2 regions of the Flavobacterium sp. Arc3 genome follow, and region 2 is predicted to be linked to the other one. Evidence: riboswitches for the same ligand, from Rfam matches in the RefSeq annotation. Region 2 holds a riboswitch; the other holds the start of a gene.
The links. A riboswitch is a leader RNA that binds a small molecule or an ion and turns the genes downstream of it on or off. The one in region 2 is predicted to bind S-adenosylmethionine.

Region 1 (4,149 bases), on a different contig from region 2:
AGGATTGTTTTGCTTTTTAATTCTTTTTCGAATAAAGCTACAATAGGGATACTTCCGCCAGAACGAACTGGAATAGCCGGAACTCCAAAAGTCTCCGTATATGCCATGTTAGCGGCCTTGTACCCTATGCTGTCGATAGGAGTTACATAACCCTGACCTCCGTGATGTGGTGTAACTTTTACGGTTACTCCAGCAGGAGCGAGGCTCATGAAGTGTTTAGTGAATAACTCAGTAATTTGCTCCCATTCTTGGTTGGGTACTAAACGCATGGAGATTTTAGCGAACGCTTGACTTGCGATAACCGTTTTTGCTCCTGCACCAGTATAACCTCCCCAGATTCCGTTTACGTCTAATGTAGGACGAATAGAGTTTCTTTCGTTAGTCACATATCCTTTTTCGCCATAAACGTCTTTCAGGTCAAGTGCTTTTTTATATTTTTCCAAGCTGAATGGCGCTTTTGCCATTTCGGCTCTTTCTTCAAGAGATAGTTCCTCTACATTGTCATAAAATCCAGGAATGGTAATATGATTGTTTTCGTCATGAAGAGAAGCAATCATTTTTGCCAAAATATTGATTGGATTAGCCACTGCACCACCGTATAAACCGGAATGTAAATCACGGTTGGGTCCTGTAACTTCTACTTCGACATAACTTAATCCGCGAAGACCTGTTGTAATAGAAGGTTGTTGATTTGAGATCATTCCAGTGTCTGAAATTAAAATCACATCATTTTTAAGCTTTTCATTGTTGTTTTCAACAAAGGTTTTTAAGTTTACACTTCCTACTTCTTCTTCACCTTCAATCATGAATTTCACGTTACAAGGCAAAGTATTACTTTGGATCATGTATTCGAATGCTTTTACGTGCATGTACATTTGTCCTTTATCATCACAGGCACCACGTGCAAAAATGGCTCCTTCCGGATGAATGTCGGTTTTTTTTATCACAGGCTCAAATGGGGGAGAAGTCCAAAGCTCCATCGGGTCTGCCGGCTGTACATCATAATGACCATAAACTAATACCGTTGGCAAGTTTTTGTCAATTATTTTTTCACCATAAACAATAGGGTAACCGTCAGTTTCACAGATTTCTACAAAATCACAACCTGCTTTTTCCAGACTTACTTTTACCGCTTCAGAAGTCTCAATAACATCTTGCGAGTAGGCTGCATCTGCACTTACAGATGGCATTTTTAATAATTCTATTAACTCGTTGATAAAACGGTCTTTGTTTTCTTGTACGTATGACTTGATATTTTCCATTTATTAACTAATTTTTTATAGTTTCAAAAGTACAAAAAATAGAATTAAAAATTTTTTTAAAAAATGTTTTGAAAGTTCAAACTTATGACTATATTTGCACCCACAATTGCACGCGGATATGGTGAAATTGGTAGACATGCCAGACTTAGGATCTGGTGCCGCAAGGCGTGTAGGTTCGAGTCCTATTATCCGCACATACATTAAGACTTAAACAGCTGTTAATCAGTTTTTTAAGTCTTTTTTGCTTTTTGTATTCCCCCAATACATCCCCTCTTTCATAATTGTGTGTGTAAATGAACCTATTTAACCTAATGAAACTTCGACTACGTATTTTATTTAACTAATGGAATAAACTTCTTTTTCAACATTTAATAGGGGGGGGTGGAGAATTCTCGTCTACGGGGTGCCGGGGTATTCTAAAGGTCATTTATGTGAAGATAACGAAAGGGATTTTAAAAAAAATTTGGCAAAAAAAATTCTAGATATTGCATAAAGCACTGGCAATTCCCTTTGTTAAAAAGTGTTAAAAACACAAGTAGTCCGCACTATAGTAAAATAGGTGAACGAGTACGATAAAAAACACACCTTCTAGTTGACCTTCTATAGGCATAGAATAAGCATCATTTGGTAGGTCACGTTAAGTTCCATATCGATAAATCCAAAAAATAATTCTATATTTACCCTTCAAACATCAAGATTCTTTCCCTCCGGGAGAAAGAAACCAACCGAGACGAGAGTCCACGGTGGTAAATAAGATGAGGGCAGCCCGCCAAAATAAAGTGCTATTCAACTCCCTTTTTTATTGTCAAGATGTTCTGTAAATTATTAACTTAATTCAAATCATTATGGCTATCCATTTTATTGACAGTGATAAAATTGACATCACCTTCACCAACCTAATCATTAATGTTTCCAGTCTAAACAAATATGGGCTCTCGGTAAACGATTTTTCCGTAGAAAACAACCTATGGGGAAAGACGAATGGGAAGCTCTTGGTCATGACTGAAATGAACGAGCCCGCTTGGGAATTGCAGAAGATCATTGATACCATTTTAATCCCTAAAGGATTTGTCTTTGAGCGTGATTTTGTCGTCGCATTTGAGCAGCTTATTCACGGAGCGGGAAACAGCATCACATGTTTGATCAATCAAGAACTCCCTGAACTATTGGAGATTGATTGGATTAGCAGTGAAATAAAGATGAACGGTAATTTCATATGGCTTAAAAATTAAACTGAAGCCGAGAATGTAGCTATATAATTAAAGAAACAAAGACAGTCAATTTTCTTCCATTGCTTTTCATTATTCGTGGTATACTCTTAAGAGACTTACTTGCAAGCAGGCATATTAATAACTCAAATTGAGGTAAACCGTAACGTTTTTATAAAACATCTTAATATTTTAGCAAATATCACTAATTGTGGGTATGTTTTCTTTTAATTAGTAGTGTTATATTTGTTAAATTCACGGGCGTGATTTTTAATTTAATCCTCGTTAACAATTATAAAAAAATTGCTACAAAGACTCAATATAGAGCTTTTTCAAATACTGAATATTAGTAACATTGTAAAATCGGTCATTTAGTATCGATACATTAGCAAAATCAGATGGAAATGCGATTAACCAAACCTAAATATATATTATGAAAAATTTACTTTATGTTTTTACTGCTCTTTTGATTTTTTCTTGTTCATCTTCAGATGATAGCTCCGGTACCTCGAGTTCTGATATCAACCCCCCAACATGGATTCAAGGAACATGGAAACAGGAAGGCGCATTACAAGGGCAAGGGCTCGGGTTTAAATTTAGCTCAAATGATTTTTGTACTCTAATATTAAATGGGGACCTGTGTACACAAGGACAAATTGATTCATTTAGAAAAGCAGGTGAAAAAGTAACTGTTGAAGAGACAATATCAAGCACTTCATACAGTGCGAAAATTAATTATCCAATGGGACAGTCAGTAACCTATTCTTTTAGTAAAATATCAAACACTGAAATTAAATGGGAATCCTCAGCAGGCGTTGTATTTATAAAACAATAAACTTTAAAATTTTAATTATGAAAAAATTATTTATTTCAATCTTATTTATAGTTTCGAGTATTTCTATAGCTCAAAGCGCAACTGCAACGACAGAAGACGGAAAAAAAGTTGTTTTGAAAAGTGATAAAACGTGGGACTACATAAGTAAAACTGTGGTTTCTGAAAACGATTGTACTTTAGAACCAAATTATGTAGAACCAAAAAGCGAAAAGGGAATAAATAGTTGGCTTAAAAAATTCGACGCAACAACAGAGGATTTAAAAAACCATGTTGCAGTTGAAAATGAATGCGAGGTTAAAGATGTAAAATTGTTAAATATCTCTGAACAAAAAGGAAATGGAATGTATTCTCTTTGTGTAAGCGGAAAGAAAATGAAATATAGAAGAATGGGTACTGTATTTTCAAGATTAGATGAAGAGTTGTTTAAAGGGAAATAAAACACCCAACATTCACGACCACTAAACAACAAAACCCGCTACCTAGGCGGGTTTGTTATTATAGCATAATTGAGAGTGTAAAAGATTATTTACCTGTAAGATTATACTTTCTTGTAACAGTACGCTCACAGACATTAAACCCCCCCCTTAAACCCATGTTTTAGATTTAAGCATCGGAACAAAGCCTAGTTCTTTTAAAAAAGTAGTTTCCATAAAGGTTTTGACAATACTTGCTTTATCTTCTGTGGTTACGATACAATCGTGAAGAGTCAATAATGGAATTTTTTTTCTAAAATCTTTATTCAGTTGTCGGGCGACAATGTTAAGCATAAAATAGCTTTCGGTTTGAAGCGTCAGGTAGGAATAGAACCTGTGGTTTTTCTTTTTTAACTCCGTAATAAAAAAAT
Region 2 (4,149 bases):
TTCCACTACTATCAGGGCTATCTTACAGTTGTCAAATATAGAATAATTCCTTTTTTAAAAAAATTTAAAAATCAATAACATTCGAAATCGAACCGATTTTAAAGATCCAGAAATCGTTTTACCAATTTGTCCCAAAAAGAGCTATAAATCGCAACCAAAGTAAAAATAAACAAAAATAAATGATACCAAGCATTTGTTAGTAAATCCATAAAATCAAGTTTGCCATTTGCAAAACTTAAAATCAGCAATACTTGTGCCCCATAAGGCAAGATCCCTTGCACTACACAAGAAAATATATCAAGAATTGCTGCTGTTTTCTTGGGACTCAAATCGTATTCATCACTAATTTCCTTAGCAATTCCACCTGTTATAACAATGGAAACTGTATTATTGGCAATAGCCACATTCGTAAAACCTACCAAAGCACCAATTCCAGCCTGCGCCGATTTTTTACTTTTAATGCGCTTTTTGATTTGGTACAATAAATAATCAATTCCTCCAGCTTTATCAACCATTGCTGCTAAACCACCAGTAAGCATAGACAATAAAAATATTTCAGTCATACTAGTGAAGCCCTCATATATCTTTTGGGCAAATTCCATCAACGTAAAATGATTTCCAAAATACCCAATCAATCCAGCTAATAAAGTTCCAATAATCAGTGTTGAAAAAACGTTTATGCCAACTAATGCTAATACAATTACTAGAACGTAAGGAAGAATAGTTATCCATTCAAAATTGGTCTTAGGAATCGCCACTGCAGTAATATCAGAGTTCAGTCCCAAATAAAAGAAAACTAGAACGGTTATAATGGCTGCGGGAAAAGCAATGAATAAATTTATTTTGAATTTATCTTTCAGTTTACATCCTAATGATTGCGTAGCAGCAATTGTAGTATCTGAAATCATCGATAGATTATCTCCAAGCATCGAACCACCTAACAAAGCGCCTGCAATCAATGGCAATGAAGCTCCACTTGAATTAGCCAGATTTACTGCGATAGGCCCAATAGCTACAATGGCTCCCACAGAAGTTCCAGTAGCTGTTGATAAAAAGGCCGCTATTAAAAAGATCCCTAACGGAAAATAAGCGACATCAATTGTATTAATTCCAAGGCTTACAACTGCATCCACACCTCCCGTTGCTTTACTAACAACAGCAAATGCTCCCGCGAGAAGATAAATGAGACACATGGTCATAATTTTACTCTCTCCACAACCAGCAATCAAAGTGGCTACTTTCTCATCTGACGAACTCTTAAAAAGTAAGAAAGCAGAAATAATTCCTATCACAACAGCAATTGGCGCAGGTAAAGCATAGAAATCATCAAGCCATATACCGGCTCCTAAAAAAATAAAAATAAAAATCAATAAGGGAATTAAAGCAAATGCATTTCCTTTTTTTTTCAATAAATGAGTCATAAATCAGTTTTATAATGATATAAATATGACGAAAAACAATAGCTAAAAAAATGGGAATGTAAAACAACGTTTTTTCCAAAGGATTTGGCTTATCGTTTTAGCACCTTGCTCGTTGTTGCAGGTTGCTATCTCTTTTTGAGATTCGTGATAACGGCTGCAAAAGTAATTATTATTTTTTGAAATCGTCACCTTCGATCAAAAAAAATATTTTACAAAAAAAAGCCTTACCGAAGTAAAGCTTTTTTATAACTAATTTAGTTTTTTATAAATTTCATATTCGAACTTCCTTTATCTGTATTCATTTTCAAGAAATACTTTCCGGAAGCCAGTTTAGAAACATCAACCTTTGTTACTGAAGTCGCATTCGGAACAGCAATGACCATTTGTCCAAGAATATCATAAATTGCTATTGATTGTACTTCTATAGAATTTTTATAATTAATATTTAGAATCTCATTTACTGGATTTGGAAACACACTAAAGTAATTTGAAAATTCAAAATCTGAAGTTGCTAAGGTTTTAAAGGTAGATGTCGCTTTGTTTGTCAGAATTGGAAAGTTATAATCAAAATAAATATTAGCTTCATTTTGGAATGTATCGCCAACTACTAATGTTGGTAATGTTTTAATCTTATAGCCATCTCGATGTAAATAAGAGGTCATTAAACGGTATCCGCAGTCTATAAACTCATGACTTAAGATTTCTTTAACCGATTTAATAACAACTTCTTGAATTACCATTCCTTTGGATTTATTATAAGTAAAGACACTAGGCTTATTACCTTTTTTACCATGGCTTGGTCTTCGGTAGTAACTACTTTGAATCATACCTACCATCACAATGACTTTGCTTTTACTGATTTTATACTTGCTACAAATACTATCAACTAAATCTTTCTTGGATCGGACGTCCCAAACTTTTTTTTTAAAAGTTCACGTCCAACTTCTAGTTCAATTTCTTTATTAGCTAATAATTTACGTAGGATACGGTTTTCTTCCTCAGCTTGCTTTAACTCTTTGCTACGATCGTCATAAGTGACTTTTAAACCTGCTTCTCCTTGTTTCTCATGCTTCTTCTTCCAACTGTACAAAGTTCCTTTACTAACACTGTATTTACGGCAGGTTTCTACAACTCCTGATTCTTCGCAAGAAGATAAAATTTCTAACTTCTCTTCTAAACTCCATTTCTTGTATTTCATATCTCAAATGTACTATTTGAAATTTAAAATATCACTCCGAACTTATAAGGGGCTAAAATAAACATTGGTTGCAATATAACTGTCTACACTTGCTTCTAGTAATTTTTTCTTAAAATTGACATCTGGTATATCAATAACCTGAGCATTAACACTTCCAAAAAAACAAAATCCAATAAGTAAAAAGTAAAGTTTTTTCATTTCATAAATTAAAGTAATCAAATATATAGAAATCAATTAGTAATAAATTATTTTCCTAAAAAAAAAAGCCTTACCGAAGTAAAGCTTTTTTTATAAAATATATGATTTATGAAATTGACTAGAAAGCTACATTCCATCTTGGTAATCTACCATTTTCATCTAAGAAAATTTGTAAAACTTGTCCTTCTACAGCAGTAGGAATACCTTTAGTATCATCATTGAATGTTTCATACCAAACAACTTCTAACAAGCTGATATCTTCTTTTTTCATTTGCGCTGGCCAAGAATATTTCCTTCCTGTTTTTGCAAACTGGTGCCCTTCAACAATCTTTTCTTTTAGACCACCATTTTTAATTTTCAAAGTTCCGTCATTTTGTACTGTTCCTGTAGAACCTACCATGATCAACTCTTTTTCTTCTGCTACTGCATACACTAAAAACACGCCACTTCCTTCTGAAGCATTACAAACTTGTTCTAAACTGTCATCTGCAGCAAATGAAAATTTGTCGCTAACTTTAAATTTTTTTAATTCCTTATACATATTGTTTTATTTTTATTTGAATTGGCTTCCTCAAAAAAATACCCCACAAAATCGTGAGGATTATCTAAACCATTCGTTTCTATTTATTATTATTAAAGTTAAAGCGGTAAAATAGCTGTTTTTAATAAAGTGCAAAGGTATTTCTTTAATTCTATTTTATAATAAAAAAGCCCCACAAATGTGAGGCTTTTTATATTTTAGTTTTAAAATAGATGACTATCCTAAAACTTCTTTTACTTTTTTACCAATTTCAGCTGGAGAATCCACTACGTGTATTCCACATTCTCTCATGATTTGTTTTTTAGCTTCTGCTGTATCATCAGTTCCACCTACAATAGCACCTGCATGACCCATTGTACGACCTGCTGGAGCGGTAACTCCTGCAATGAATCCTACAACTGGTTTACGGTTACCATCGGCTTTAATCCAGTGAGCAGCATCTGCTTCTAGTTGTCCACCTATTTCACCTATCATTACAATACATTCTGTTTCTGGATCATTCATTAACAACTCAACTGCTTCTTTCGTAGTAGTTCCAATGATAGGATCTCCTCCAATACCAATTGCAGTAGTAATACCTAAACCTTGTTTTACTACTTGGTCAGCTGCTTCATACGTTAATGTTCCTGATTTAGAAACAATACCTACAGTTCCTTTTTTGAAAACAAAACCTGGCATGATACCAACTTTAGCTTCACCTGGAGTAATAACTCCTGGACAGTTAGGTCCTATTAGCCTAGCGTTTCTTTCTTTAACATAAGCGTTTGCTTTGATCATATCAGCCACAGGAA

Region 1: it holds a riboswitch for S-adenosylmethionine, as region 2 does, so the genes downstream of both, QO200_RS18780 (hypothetical protein) here and QO200_RS12005 (Na+/H+ antiporter NhaC family protein) in region 2, are expected to answer to the same signal.

Annotation. Positions count from the first base shown of each region.
Region 1 covers NZ_JASMRI010000041.1:16,528-20,676, reverse strand. The annotation lists gene QO200_RS18790 (dipeptidase) at 1-1,262, opposite strand, end outside; tRNA gene QO200_RS18785 (tRNA-Leu) at 1,375-1,456, shown strand; SAM-I-IV-variant riboswitch at 1,946-2,049, shown strand; gene QO200_RS18780 (hypothetical protein) at 2,108-2,494, shown strand; gene QO200_RS18775 (hypothetical protein) at 2,904-3,305, shown strand; gene QO200_RS18770 (DUF3157 family protein) at 3,323-3,742, shown strand; gene QO200_RS18765 (hypothetical protein) at 3,890-4,149, opposite strand, start outside.
Region 2 covers NZ_JASMRI010000015.1:6,877-11,025, forward strand. The annotation lists gene QO200_RS12005 (Na+/H+ antiporter NhaC family protein) at 99-1,421, opposite strand; SAM-I-IV-variant riboswitch at 1,481-1,577, opposite strand; gene QO200_RS12010 (T9SS type A sorting domain-containing protein) at 1,676-2,257, opposite strand; gene QO200_RS12015 (transposase) at 2,308-2,619, opposite strand; gene QO200_RS12020 (hypothetical protein) at 2,936-3,358, opposite strand; gene sucD (succinate--CoA ligase subunit alpha) at 3,575-4,149, opposite strand, start outside.